Regions from separate parts of the Parageobacillus galactosidasius genome, predicted to be linked through region 1. Evidence: predicted binding sites of a transcription regulator. Region 1 holds the regulator's gene; each other region holds the start of a gene.

Region 1 (4,936 bases):
TCTTATTAGCACTCGTCTTAACTGAGTGCTAACACACTTATAATATTAATGAACTTCTCTTTTTTTTGCAAGTGGGAAACACCAAAAAATAATATGTTTTTTCTCGTTTCCTGCCCTTTTTAATTATTTCACATTTCCACAAACCTAAACAACAATCCATTCTTTTTTTGTCATTTTTTATAGAAGATGTGCTACAATACGGGAAGTATCACTATATTATTTTATCGGCAAAGGGGTAAGTTTCATTGAAACGACGCTACTGGTATGTCATTATTACGTATGTCATCATGCAGCTATCAGGTATTGCAGGGGTCCCATTGTTGCATTTTCTCGGTGTTGGAAAACACGCAAAAAATGACTTTGTGGCAACAGAGATCGCCTCTGGCTATTGGGCGGTTATCAGCTTTTCCATCGCCTTTCTCATCATTCTCTTTTTCTTGCGTGAAGATATAAAACAGCGGCACACCCGTTATAGCGTTCCGTTATCTGCGGCATGGATGTGGGCCATTGGCGGCGTCTTTTTAGCCTTGTTTGCCCAAAGCATTGCCGCCAATATTGAATGGCGCTTGCTCGGCATCGAGCCCGGTTCAGAAAATACAAAACGAATTGTCGAGATTATTCGAGTCACCCCATTATTGATGGTCGTTACTTCTATCATCGGACCGATTTTAGAAGAAATTATTTTTCGCAAAATTATTTTCGGAACACTATATCAAAAATATAATTTCTTCATTTCCGCACTAGTTAGTTCTCTTTTATTTGCGGTTGTCCATATGGAGTTCGAACACCTGCTGCTGTATGCGACAATGGGATTTACCTTCGCGTTTCTTTACGCGAAAACAAAGCGTATTTTCGTTCCGATTTTTGCCCACGTCACTATGAATACGTTCGTCGTATTAATACAAACGATATTTGCGGATGAGATAGAAAAAATGATGCGTCAAACAGAACAGATACAACTCATTATTGGAGGCTTTTAGTACGATGAAAAGGTCACCATTACAATTCGCTTTTTTCTATTTTCTTATGGGCATCTTATTCACTTACTTGTCGATTCAAAGTGCGGATGAAACCATTTGGAATTTTTTCACGATCGTTCTTGCGATAATAGCTACGCTTGATTTTGGAACTGCGATACGTCTGTTAGTACTTTACTTTAAAAAATGAACCTCCCGCCGCATTCACGGGAGGTTTTCTTGTTCCGTCTGCGCCAATAGCGCTTTGCGATAAGCTATTTTCGAAATCCAAATGCTCACTTCATATAAAATCGAAAGCGGAATCATAACAATGACTTGTGACAGCACATCTGGCGGCGTAATGACCGCCGCTAAAATCAATAATGCTAAATAAGCATATTTGCGCACCTTGATTAATAACATCGGTGTAATCAAGCCAAGCCTTGTTAAAAACATCACAACTACCGGCAGCTGAAATACAATTCCAAATGGCAAGATCAGATGAAGCAAAAATTCAAAGTATTCATTAATCCCTATCACCTGATGAATGCCGAGACGGGACGCTAAATTTTGCATAAAACGAACGACGAAAGGAAATAAGATGAAATACGCAAAACTAATGCCAGCTAAAAAGAGAAAGATCGAAATCGGAATGTAGCTTAACGTGACTCTTCGTTCCTTTTCATACAGCCCAGGACTGACAAACGCCCAAATTTGATAAAGCAGAACTGGCGCGGTAAGAACAAACGCAAGAACAAACGCAAATTGAACATAAATTTTTATTGGATCTGTTAAACGAAAGGCGTTCATCGTTAATTCCTTCGCTTCGTCCGTTCGCTGCAAATATAAAATGACGGGCTCCACGAAAAAGAAACTAGCAATAAGGGCAATGACAAAAAACACAAGAACAATAATAAGTCGCTTTCGTAATTCTCCCAGGTGTTCGTACACCGACATTTCTTTATCGTCCATACTTCAATCATCCTAACAAATCATAATTGGTCTGGTTTTTTTTCATCCTCGTCTGTTAATCCTTTAGTGGCATCCTTAAATTCCCGCAGCGATTGACCGAGCGATTTGCCCAGCTCCGGAAGTTTTTTCGTTCCAAACAATAATAAAATAACAAGCACAATTAACAAATATTTCACTTTTCATTCTCTCCTTTATCGGCCGGATAATTTTTTAAGAAATAGACTAATGATTGCAATTCAACCGCTAAATCAATATGATGGACACGAATATGTTTCGGTACGTTCAATCGAGCGGGTGTAAAGTTTAAAATTCCTTTAATCCCTTTTTGAACGAGACGGTCCGTAATCCATTGAGCGGCAGGAGCCGGTACGGTCAAAATCGCAACAGGAATTCCTTCGTGAAGGCGATTTTCCAATTCATCCAAATGATATACTGGCACACCGCCAACTTCTTTTCCTACTTTCTTTTGATCGACATCAAATGCCATCACAATTTTTGTATTATTATTTTTTGTAAAATTATAATTTAAAAACGCTGTCCCTAAGTTCCCGACTCCAAATAACGCCACTTCGGTAATTTCATCTTGATCAAGCGTCTTGCGAAAAAAAGATAATAAATAATTGACATTATATCCGTATCCTTTTTTGCCAAGCGCACCGAAATAGGAAAAATCACGGCGAATGGTCGCGGGATCAACTTTTACTGCCTCACTTAATTCCGCAGAAGAAACTCGTTGTTTTCCTGAAGCATGTAAATTTTTCAAAAAGCGGTAATATAGTGGCAAACGTTTTGCAGTTGCTTGCGGAATTTTTGGTTGTTCATTGTTCATTCGCAAATCCCCCAACACTACTGTTTTCTCGTTGATAATGGCCTGATTTCCCACCTGATTTTTCCACTAAATAGGTTGGGCCAATCACCATCCCTTTGTCTAGCGCCTTACACATATCATACACGGTCAGTGCACAAACAGAAGCAGCCGTCAGCGCTTCCATCTCCACACCTGTACTTCCTTTTGTTTTTACCGTTACGGTGATCAGTAATTGGTAAAGCGCTTTTTCTTCCTCGACATGCCATGCAAATTGGATGTCGACACCTTTTAACATAAGAGGGTGGCACATTGGAATTAAATCAGACGTTTTTTTTGCGGCCATAATGCCGGCTACTTGCGCAACAGCAAGCACATCCCCTTTTTCAATCATGCGATTTGTCATTTTCTCGTAAATTTCTTTATTTACGGTCACGCTCGTTTGTGCTACCGCTACTCGAATGGTATCCTCTTTTTCCGTAATATCGACCATTTTTGCACGGCCTTGTTCATTAAAATGCGTAAATGATGACACACATATCTCCCCCATTTATAAACTATACACTATTTTTAGACATCTGTCTTTTATCGTTTTGTTTTATTGCGATAAGAAAACAAATTACGCTACACTATTATTGTTAAACGAGAGGTGAACAACAATGATTATTTTACAAGTCAATCAACTAACAAAATATTTCGGTGCTGACCTTATTTTATCGAATATAAAATTAGAAATACAATCCAAAGATAGAATTGCGCTCGTCGGAAGAAACGGAGCAGGAAAATCGACACTATTAAAAATTATTGCTGGTGAGATGTCTTACGATAGTGGAGAAATCATCAAACCAAAAGAAGTATCGATCGGATATCTTGCTCAAGATAGCGGTCTACACTCCTCTTTATCCATTTGGGAAGAAATGATGACAGTATTTGCTCCTCTAAAAACAATAGAAAAACAACTTCGCCAGATGGAGCTGCAAATGGGAGACCCTGATCTAATCGCCGATTCTTCCCGCTATGAAAAATTATTAAAAGATTATGATGCATTGCAAGAACGCTATAAAGAACAAGGCGGTTATCAATACGAAGCGGATATTCGTTCGATTTTACACGGCTTACAATTTGCGAAATATGACTATATGACGACTCCCGTTCAATCGTTAAGCGGCGGACAACGAACTCGTCTGGCGCTTGGAAAACTGCTTTTAATGAAGCCTGATTTGCTTATTTTGGACGAACCGACAAACCATTTAGACCTTGAAACATTAACATGGCTCGAACAATACTTGCAAACATATCCTGGCGCTATTCTTATCGTATCCCACGACCGCTACTTTCTCGATAAAGTTGTCACCCAAGTATATGAGCTGTCACGGACAACATTGAAACGATACACAGGAAATTACAGCCGTTACTTAGAACAAAAAGCAGCCGAATATGAACGAGAACGAAAACTGTATGAAAAACAACAAGAAGAAATCGCAAAACTCCAAGACTTTATTCAACGCAATATTGCCCGTGCCTCCACAACAAGACGTGCGCAAAGCCGGAGAAAACAGTTAGAAAAAATGGAGAGAATGGAAAAACCAGCAGGAGACGAAAAAGTTGCTTCCTTTTCTTTTGACATCGAACGGCAAAGCGGAAATGACGTATTAATCGCTGAAGATGTCGCAGTCGGATATGATGAGAACAAGCCGCTCATTCGCAACATTCGTTTCCGCATCACGCGCGGTGAAAGCATCGCCTTGGTCGGACCGAACGGAATCGGAAAGTCAACGTTGTTAAAAGCGATTGTAAACAAACTTCCGCTGCAATCAGGACATTTCCGTTACGGTTCGAACGTGCAAATCGGCTATTACGACCAAAACCAGGCTGATTTGTCCTCGAATAAGCGCGTGCTCGATGAACTTTGGGATGAATACCCTGACAAAACGGAAAAAGAAATCCGCACCGTGCTCGGAAGCTTCTTATTCTCTGGAGACGATGTATTAAAACCTGTATCGGCCTTAAGCGGCGGTGAAAAAGCGAGACTGGCGCTTGCCAAACTAATGATGCAAAAAGCCAATTTCCTTATTTTAGACGAACCGACAAACCATCTTGATTTAGACAGTAAAGAAGTGCTCGAAAACGCCTTAATCGAATATCCCGGAACTATTTTATTCGTTTCTCACGACCGCTATTTTATTAATCGAATTGCCACGAA
Region 2 (4,936 bases), on a different contig from region 1:
CAATGAACTTCCAATAGGCCTCATCTACATCTTCTACTTTTATGACAATCACATCATCGCCAAGATGGTTAAAGTCTTGTGGCTTTTCCGTTACAACAACAATAGGTTTATATTTTTGAAACAGCTTGGAGCGGATTTTTCTTTTTGTATATAAATCAATGAGCAGTGTATGATTATCTACCTTATAGCGTTTCGTTACCACATTCTTAATGAGAGGATTTCCCGTTCCTTGCACCAATGACCCGCCAATTTGAGCAACAATCTCGTTTAGATAAAGCCATTTCATATACGTTTCCTCTCTTCCTCATTTTCTCGGTGTGTAATATTGTATACATGCGATTGTGATGTGGTTACTGTATATTGGGCGGGAGCCTATTTATACGACCCGGCATTAAACAGATTTTAAGACATGATACGGCAATCAGATGTGAAAGGTTTGTGCCATTTCCCATCTGAAAACGAATGAAGCACAACATCTGCCGCAATGTTCTGAGCATTGTGCCTAAGTACGCTTATTTAAAACTAAATAAAAAATGGTCTACTGTATCTGCCAGTAGACCACCATCATAGATTGCTTGCCATGAAAAAACGAGAATATAACCTAAAAAATCGGAATAAGACTTCTGTTTTGTAAGACCATGCATATTCATTGTTCAAATTGAACCTCATGTCCATTCCCAGGTTTTCGAGCCTAATTATTGATAAAAAGCACCTTTCAGTAAAAAAACGTTTAATATATAGTAGCTTGGCTAAATGAAAAACATCAAAAAGGAGCATTCCTCCCGTCTTGGAAACCATATGCAGTGACTAAAAAACACACTTCCAAACGGTGAACATGATTTCCAATTTTGTTATTAAACGTGTAATGCCTAGCGAAACTGCCCCTCTTTTACCGGATTACCCCCTGATTTTGAGAACACCCTATCTGATTTAAGGTTATTCATGAACCTCTCCCACCTACACTCCGTTTGAGGTGGGAGTTTTTACTAAATTCATCAAAGAAGCTTTGACGAAGAAGAAGGACTCCTTCCCCTACTTGGATGAACCCATCGGAAGCCTTTTCGACGGAATAGTAAGCAACATCAGTTTTTCAAGTTTCCCATTATGAATACCGATGGACAATTCAATTTTTCCATTTTCATGGATGTTGAAGCCGTCTTTTACGTATTTAGTGAAGTCAATTGCAGAAGATTGAAAATTTTCTTTTTCCATATTTTCAATCGTCATTCATCATTTTGAACAAAATAGTTTGAGTGTGGGCTGGCATTTCATCATTTGTTTAAAATTTTCTCTTTATGAAACAAGTATCCAACAGGCTGTTTTGCTGAAACGTGCCCTTCTTTTTGAGATGTCAAATATGTATACAACGCTCCCATAAACAGGGCACCGCCGACAATATTGCCTAGTGTAACAGGAATAATGTTATGCACCACTCCTGCTAAGTCGATCGTCGCTGGATGCGGGACTGCTAATGCAATTGAAAAGAGGACGAAATTGGCAATGGAGTGTTCGTATCCAGAAGCAAAAAAGATAAAAACAATAAGAATCATCGAAAATACTTTTGCCATATCCTCTTTCATTTGCATTGGAATAAAAATCGCTAAACAAACAAGCCAGTTACAGAGAATTCCTTTAAAAAAGAGCTGCATCGTTGTTGCATGCATTTTTTTTGCCGCCACAAGAAATAATAAATGGTCTTGTGGAATATGATCAAAAACACCGGATTGCGAAATAAGAAAAGCGAAAAATACAGCACCTAATAAATTACCGCTATAACATGCAAACCAGTTCCGCAACGTATCTTTGATTGTCGTTTCTTTGTGCAAAGTACTGATTGTAAAATACATCGTATTACCAGTAAATAGTTCTGCGCCACCGTACATAATTAATACTAAGGCGATTCCGAAAAAAATACCGCTTACTAAATAAGTAGCAGGAGAATTCGCTTCACGGAAAAATTCACCTACACGAAAACAAAGAACAAGTGCAAATCCGATGTACACCCCTGCCAAAGCAGCCCGCATCACATATTGAACAAGGGAACGATCTAGAATGGTTCGTTTTTTTACAGCCAACTCTTTACATTTTTGAACTGCTTCCATCTCACCGACACTTCTCTTTCATTCTATTTTGTGATTTTTTTCACATTCTTTACGATATATAACATACGCCCTTCCCACCTATTTTTCAACATATCGATGGAAATGTTAAAATAAATGTCAACAATTCCATTTGTAACCGTTTACTAAAAAAAATAATCGTTGCAAATTCAATAATAGTTGTTTTAATATAACTAAGATATTAGTAGTTCTTTTCCAAGCATGATCTTGCTTCTCTAACACGTATTAATAAATTCATTTTTCAAGCATGTACAAAGTTTCGAAAAAGAGGAGTGTCTTCGTGTGGTAGAAAGCCCCATCGAATGGTTCCGATGGGGCTTTTAACTATTTCAATCAATCGATTTTAATTCCGTTAGCAAGGGATTGATTTCGTTCATCCAGATATCCTGCCAAAATATCTGTAGTTTGGATGTATTTTTGTGCATTTTTTATGAAAAACCTTTACAGCGGGACTGAATTTCATCTAAATCCGCTATGAGCTGCTTTATTTCTTCTTGTGACAATTTCACAGGCATTTGATCGTAAAGAATGAGTAGCTGTCCTTCTTCCTCATTTTGATGATTTTTCAGATAGTCTGACAGATGCTGCAGCTGATGTGGTTGGAGGACGGATTCAATAAAAAACTGTTTGAACTTTTGGATGGTAAAAACGTTCATTTCATTGTCATATTCACCGGAAATAATGCGCCCTTCGATCCATGGCATGCCTGTTTTTCCTCCAGTTTTTGTTTTCATTAGTATTCCCTAAAAAATCATTTTTTATCAAATTGCCGCTATTTCCCGCACGAATCCTCTTCCTTGCAAATAGTCTTAAAAGCGGCACTTTCTTGCAATCCATCGCTCTCCCGCCAAATTCCAACCTTCCACATCTTATAAAAGGAATTACACTTCTTCATCTGTCAACCGCATACCGTTTGCCCCCTCGCATTTTGTAGCCAGAAGCGGTCGACCAACATTACATATCAGTGTAAAACCATATATAGAAAAAGCCTTCTACAAATATATAAGATTAATTGTATAACAATGAGTTTGGGACATACTCTTGACAAACAAAAGGACATTATTATATTTTAAAAACATATATTTTATACTTAACTGCACAAAAGCGCAAAAGCATAAAAGCATAGAAGCATAGAAGTGTTTAAGTGAAAAAGTTTCGAAAAGGAATATATTAAAATGAAAAAACAACCTTTGTCTTAACAATCTTTGGTCATTATTTTACCTTTTCTTTCTAACATGTTTATTTCAGTTTTAGAATTCTATCATTGTTTAATATCGCGACAGAAAGGCAGGACAAACATGGAAAAAAATCATCAAGATTTAAAGAAAGGTTTATTGCCCAGACATGTTCAGTTTATTGCTCTAGCAGGCATGATTGGAACGGGTATTTTTAAAGGAAGTTCAGATACGTTAAATATAGCGGGGCCAAGTGTCGTTTTTGCTTACTTATTAGGAGGCCTATTATTATTTATTGTGATGGCGGCATTGGCGGAGATGGCCATTGTCTACCCCAACTTAAACGTTCAACATCTTGTATATAAAGCGTTTGGATTTCATATATCCTTTATCGTAGGATGGCTTTATTGGATCAACTGGACGATTGTCACCATTGTCGAAATTTTAGCGGCAGGAAGCTTCCTAAAATATTGGTTTCCATCCGTACCTTTATGGCTTTTAAGTTTCCTTTGTACCGTCTTGATCGTCGGAATTAACTTGTTTCATGTAAAGTACTATGGGGAGATTGAGTTTTGGTTCGCAGGAATCAAAATTATCGCATTAACCGCTTTTATTATTTTAGGTTTTTGTATTTTAGTAGGAATCATTCCAAGTGCTATTGACAATCCTTTGTCTAACTATACGGAACACGGCGGGTTCTTTCCACATGGAATCGAAGGAATGTTGAGCGCCTTTTTAGTCGTCATCTTTTCATATGGCGGGGCAGAATTGATTGGTGTCACTGTTACAGAAACAAAAGACGCAGAGAAGGTATTGCCAAAAGTAATCAAGGGAACCGTATGGAGAGTCATTCTTTTTTATATTCTTCCTATTCTTATTATATGCGGTTTAATGCCATGGAACAAAGTTTCGGGGGAAGACAGTCCATTTGTTCAAGTATTGAGCATCACAGGGCTGCCTGGAGCAGCACATATCATGAATTTTGTTCTTTTAACAGCCGTTTTATCAGCAGCAAACACGGGGATCTATGCAACTTCGAGAATGTTATATTCCATGGCTCAAAACGGTGAAGCTCCAAAAAGATTATTAAAGATTTCCAAACAAGGAATACCGATAAACGGTATTTCTATCGTCACCATATGTATATTGATTGGGGTATTTTTCGCTTATATGACTCCAGATCAAGTCATCAGCTATCTAATGACGATACCTGGTTTTACGGTTCTTTTAGTATGGATGAGCATTTGCTTGGCACAACTAAAGCTCCGCTCCCATTATAAAGAGAAACCGTTCTTTCAAGTAAAATGGTTCCCATACACAACTATTTTAGCAATCGTATCTTTATTGATCATTTTCATCTCTTTTCTATTTAATAAAGATAATATCATCGGTTCTACCGTTTGCCTTATCATATTAGTACTGCTTGCCACATTTTCTTTTTTGAACAGAAACGGAAGAGAAAAAAACTGTGAATATAAAGGAAAAAAGAGTCTGGTGCAAAATCTCTAAAATTTGGACATTATAGGTCTCGTGGGTTGTATTTCTAAAAAACACAGCCATTCCTAGTTATTATTTATGGCAATATCTTGTTATTAGCATTAAAAAACTCAGATTGAATAGTAAGCCTTAGTAAAATGGGAC
Region 3 (4,936 bases), 550 kb from region 1:
TCCCGCCTGCTCGTGGCGCTTTGAATCCGTATAGGAATCGTTTCTTTCAGGATAACCGCCGTGTCCGTGATGTTTCACTGTTCCGACACGATATCCTTCGGCTGCCGCGATTTTTATCCATTTTTCAATAAGCGTCGTTTTGCCGCTATTTTTATAGCCAACCACTTGCCAAACGTTCATATGTCACTTCCTTCCTCATCTTCTAGCAGCCATACATCGACGGTATCCCCTTTTGCAAATCCTCGCGTCCCTCCAGGCAGCACCATCAGCGCATTTGCTTTTGCCAGCGATGTGACTATATTCGATTTATCTGTCCCAACAGGCGACACGGTTAACCGGCCATCTTCGACCGCCACATAACTTCTAACAAACCGGGTAAACGGATTCGGTTTAGGAAAGTCTGCCATCAACGTTGCCGTCGCTTTCCGTAAATACGGTTTTGGCGAAAATAGACGCGTCCGTACGGCCGGACGTACAAACAACTCATATCCAACGTAACATGCCGAAGGGTTGCCAGATAGACCAAACAACAGTTTTCCATTGAGCTGCGCAACCGTCGTCACGCTTCCCGGACGCATCGCGACTTTATTAAATAACACTTCTGCCCCAAGGCGTTCATAAATGGCCGGCAAATAATCGTAATCTCCAACCGAAACGCCGCCCGTTGTGATGAGAAAATCAACTTGTGGCAGCGCCTTTTGTATTGCTGTAAAACATGTATCCACATCATCGGCTAATTTTCCAAAATAAACTGGCTCCGCGCCGCTGCGTACTACTTGCGCCTGAATCATATAGGCGTTGCTGTTGCGAATTTTTCCGGGAACGAGCGGCTCAGATACGTCCAAAAGCTCGCTGCCTGTCGCGAAAATGCCAATTCGCGGTTTTCTCGCGACTTTCACCCGAGCATACCCGAATGTCGCTAACAATGCTTGCACTCCTGGATTAATAAACGTTCCCTTTGGGACGAGCACCTCTCCTTTTTTCGCATCTTCTCCTTGGAACGAAATGTTATCTTCCGGTTGAAAGGGACGTTTGATCGACATATATGTTTTTCCGTCTCTCTCATATTGTTTCGCTAATTCCAGCATGACAACCGCATCGCATCCATCTGGAATTTGCGCCCCCGTCATAATGCGCACCGCTTGAAATGGTTGAACGGTCTTCGACGCTACTTGTCCCGCTCCAATCGTTTCAATCACTTCAAATTCTACGGGATTGTCAAGCTTTGCTTTTGCGGAATCAACAGCGCGTATCGCAAAACCGTCATATGGTGACCGGTCAAACGGCGGAACGTCATGGTCAGCGCGCAATTCTTCCGCCAAATACCGTCCATATGCCTCTTCTAATGAAACCGTTTCCACTTCTCCTGTTCCTGCATACTTCATGACTTTTTGGATTGCCTCTGTTACCGGAATAAGAGTTCGTCTTTCTTCCATGATTTTATCCCTCTTCCTGTATATTGGTTTCCATTTATGCATCCTTATTCCAAATGTATTGATATTATCAATCTTTCTATTCATTTTTTCAACTATATAAGTTAAACTTGAAAGTCCTGCTTCTTGCAGAAGATTAAGTTTGTAATCCATCTTGTTTTCTATTGTACGGAAACGAAAAAAATTCATTTGTGAGATTAATCACATTTTCTGGCTTCCTTTGCAGTTCAACATGATTTGTTCAAAATCTATTCATAAATATATGTGTGATATGCATCACGACATAGAAATAGAAAAGGAAATATACTTAGATTGTAACGATTTATAAAAAATGGAGGGGCCGATCATGGAAAAACGATTTACAGAACAATCGATCATCGGTGATATCGTAGCACAGTTTCCAAAAGCAAGCGATATTTTCAAAGCATACAAAATTGATTTTTGCTGCGGTGGACAGCGTCCGTTAAAAGAAGCGATACAAGAACGAAACTTAGATGGCAAAGCGATACTAGAACAATTAAATACTCTTTATGCACAATCACTTGAAAAAGATGAAAAAAATTGGTCGGAAGCTTCTTATAGTGAACTGATCGACCATATTATCCAAAAACATCACCGTTACCTGGCGGAAGAATTGCCTAATCTTAGCCCTTACGTAACAAAAGTGCTTCGCGTTCATGGGGTGCATCACCCGCATCTAGCACAAATTCATAAGTTGTTTAACGAGCTGAAAACAGAACTCGAGCAGCATACGATCAAAGAAGAAACTCATGCTTTCCCGCTTATTTTACAATTTGAAGAAACTCCGACTCCAGAAAACAGAGAAACGATGAAACAAGCAATTCGCGAACTTATCAATGAACATGATGTTGCTGGCGATATCATCAAAACGATTCGTGAGATTACAAATGACTTCACCCCGCCAGAAGATGCATGCCGGACGTACCATCTTGTCTACAACCGATTAGAAGCGCTAGAAGAAGATTTATTGGAACATATCCATTTGGAAAATAACATTTTATTTCCGCGTGTTCTTCATGAAACAGAAGCATCCCAATAAACAACAACCGGACTGCTCCACATAACGAGCAAGTCCGGTTTGTTTATCCGCCAATATAAGACATTTCAATTTTTTTCCTCGTTTTTGCTGTTTGCTCCGTTCGTTCATCCGAGTAGCGGTCTGTCCGCATGTTCCATGTCGATGCAATCATTTTCTTTATTTCTTCTTTATCGGCCCCGGAACGCAGTTTTTCTTTTAACGAAACACCGCTTGCAGCAAACAAGCACGTATATAGCGTGCCATCGGCGGAAATGCGCGCCCGAGTGCAGCTTTGGCAAAACGATTCGGTCACCGAAGTGATAAAGCCGACTTCCACGTTCGTGCCAACATAGCGGTAGCGGCTTGCCACCTCGCCGAAGTAGGCTTTTTCCACCGGCTCAAGCGGATGCATTTGCTGCAGGCGTTCATACATTTCTTTTTTCGTTACCACATGGGAAAAGTCCCATCCGTTTGTCGTGCCGACGTCCATATATTCAATAAAGCGGAGGGTAATGCCTCGTTCTTTAAAATAGTTCGCCATCGGAATGATTTGCGAGTCGTTCATTCCCTTTTTGACGACCATGTTCACTTTAACGCCAAGCCCGGCTTCCCGCGCTGCTTCAATCCCTTTTAACACCGGTTTGACCCCGACGCCAACCCCGTTCATCTTTTTAAATACTTCGTCATCTAACGCGTCCAGGCTGACATTGACGCGCTTGAGCCCCGCTTCTTTCAAACGTTTTGCCCATTTCACTAAATGAATCCCATTCGTAGTAAGAGCGATATCGCGAATGCCGGAAATGTGCGCCAGCCGTTCTACTAATAAGTCTAAGTCGCGTCTTAACAGCGGTTCTCCCCCGGTGATGCGAATTTTTTCCACCCCAAGTTCCGCAAAACTTTCCGCAAGCAGCCCCATTTCCTCGATCGTTAATAATTCGTCTTCACGCAAAAAACGGAAATTCGGTCCGAATATTTCTGCCGGCATACAATATACGCATCGGAAATTGCACTGGTCTATTACTGAAATGCGCAAATCGCGAAGCGGACGGTTCCACTGGTCGACAATCACCGATTGACCTTTTCCCATACCGCCTCCTCCTTTCAATTGAACTTAAAGTTTGTCGCACATAATTAACCATGTAAATACCGCTGTTTTTTCCAAACAGAAAAAAACCAATGACCGATGGCGGAATCACAAGTGGAAGCCTCAGCACCGTTTCTATTACGATTTTCCCTTTAAACCGGTGGCATGCCATCCATTTCGCGATAACGGTTCCAAGTAGGACCACAATGACTCTGGAGATGAATGCCGCTTTTATCGACAACAAAATCCAATTATGTCAAAAACCTCTTTCAACAACACTATGACATTTTCCCATTTACTATACAAGAAAGATAAGAGAAATGTTGTGACGTTACTCACATTTTAACATAACAATCATGAAAACGGTTTCAAAAAATATTTTGTGACATCATTGTGACAATGATCACAAATACAACAAAATGTGATTTTCTTCACAACAAAACCAACCCCTTGTTTCCTACAATGGAAGTAACAACAAATCATTGAGGTGAAAAAAATGCTTGCAGCAAAAACGTTGCACAACCATGATCGCTTTGGCCATTTGCGTGAATTACTCCGTTCTGCGAAACATACAGTCAAAATACGAAAAGGAACATTTTTATTCCAAGAAGGAATGGATGCTGATGAACTATATCTTATTCTTTCAGGTAAAGTGCAAATGAGCAAAATTTGCGCTGACGGAAAAGAGATGTGTTTCCGCATCTGCGGCTCTGGGGAAATTATCGGCGAGCTAACATTGTTTACAGCAGAACCTCGCTATTTGTTAACAGCAAAAGTAATCGAAGATGGTGAAGTGGCAGTCATTAAAAAAGATGATTTAGAACGAGAGCTCCTCACCAACCCTTCACTTACTTATGAATATATGCAATGGGTCAGCATGCATGCGCGGCGGACACAAACGAAATTTCGCGATTTAATTATGCACGGCAAAAAAGGAGCGCTCTATTCCACGCTCATCCGCATGTGCAACAGCTATGGCGTTACGCTGGATAATGGAAGCATCCTCATCGACTTAACGCTGAAAAACCAAGATTTAGCCAACTTTTGCGGCACCACCCGCGAAAGCGTCAACCGCATGTTGAACGTGTTAAAACAGCAAGGTGTTCTTTCCATTAAAAAAGGAAAAATTACGATCCATGACCTCGACTATTTAAAGAAGGAAATTCAATGCGAAAACTGTCCGGTGGATATTTGTCGCATTGAATAAAAACACCCCTCCTTTTCGAATGGAAAAGGAGGGTGTTTTTAAATCTTCTTTGCACGCATGCGGCGATATACAACATAATGTCTATTTAAATACGTCAGCGGAACGCTCCAAACATGGACAAGACGGGTAAACGGCCAGATGCCAAACAGCAATAAGGCGGTAATAATATGAAT

What was found. Region 1 encodes Rex, which represses fermentation and respiration genes when NADH is low (regulators of the CRP and FNR family bind a similar motif). Its sites were predicted from a motif close to TTGTGAAATATTTCACAA; they were not measured.
Region 2: the regulator Rex is predicted to act here: its motif matches at 2,131-2,148, upstream of B9L23_RS09415 (formate/nitrite transporter family protein).
Region 3: the regulator Rex is predicted to act here: its motif matches at 1,623-1,640, upstream of ric (iron-sulfur cluster repair di-iron protein).

The regions. Positions count from the first base shown of each region.
Region 1 covers NZ_NDYL01000001.1:273,091-278,026, reverse strand. Annotated here, with positions in the region: gene B9L23_RS01590 (CPBP family intramembrane glutamic endopeptidase) at 246-980, shown strand; gene B9L23_RS01585 (YdiK family protein) at 985-1,167, shown strand; gene tatC (twin-arginine translocase subunit TatC) at 1,182-1,928, opposite strand; gene B9L23_RS01575 (twin-arginine translocase TatA/TatE family subunit) at 1,949-2,104, opposite strand; gene B9L23_RS01570 (redox-sensing transcriptional repressor Rex) at 2,101-2,757, opposite strand; gene moaC (cyclic pyranopterin monophosphate synthase MoaC) at 2,747-3,268, opposite strand; gene B9L23_RS01560 (ABC-F family ATP-binding cassette domain-containing protein) at 3,393-4,936, shown strand, end outside.
Region 2 covers NZ_NDYL01000002.1:15,331-20,266, reverse strand. Annotated here, with positions in the region: gene B9L23_RS09425 (UDP-N-acetylmuramoyl-tripeptide--D-alanyl-D-alanine ligase) at 1-286, opposite strand, end outside; gene B9L23_RS09420 (hypothetical protein) at 1,033-1,212, opposite strand; gene B9L23_RS09415 (formate/nitrite transporter family protein) at 1,272-2,102, opposite strand; gene B9L23_RS20420 (hypothetical protein) at 2,549-2,854, opposite strand; gene B9L23_RS09405 (amino acid permease) at 3,419-4,804, shown strand.
Region 3 covers NZ_NDYL01000001.1:823,233-828,168, reverse strand. Annotated here, with positions in the region: gene mobB (molybdopterin-guanine dinucleotide biosynthesis protein B) at 1-180, opposite strand, end outside; gene B9L23_RS04400 (molybdopterin molybdotransferase MoeA) at 177-1,436, opposite strand; gene ric (iron-sulfur cluster repair di-iron protein) at 1,780-2,493, shown strand; gene moaA (GTP 3',8-cyclase MoaA) at 2,537-3,559, opposite strand; gene B9L23_RS04380 (Crp/Fnr family transcriptional regulator) at 4,053-4,763, shown strand; gene narI (respiratory nitrate reductase subunit gamma) at 4,802-4,936, opposite strand, start outside.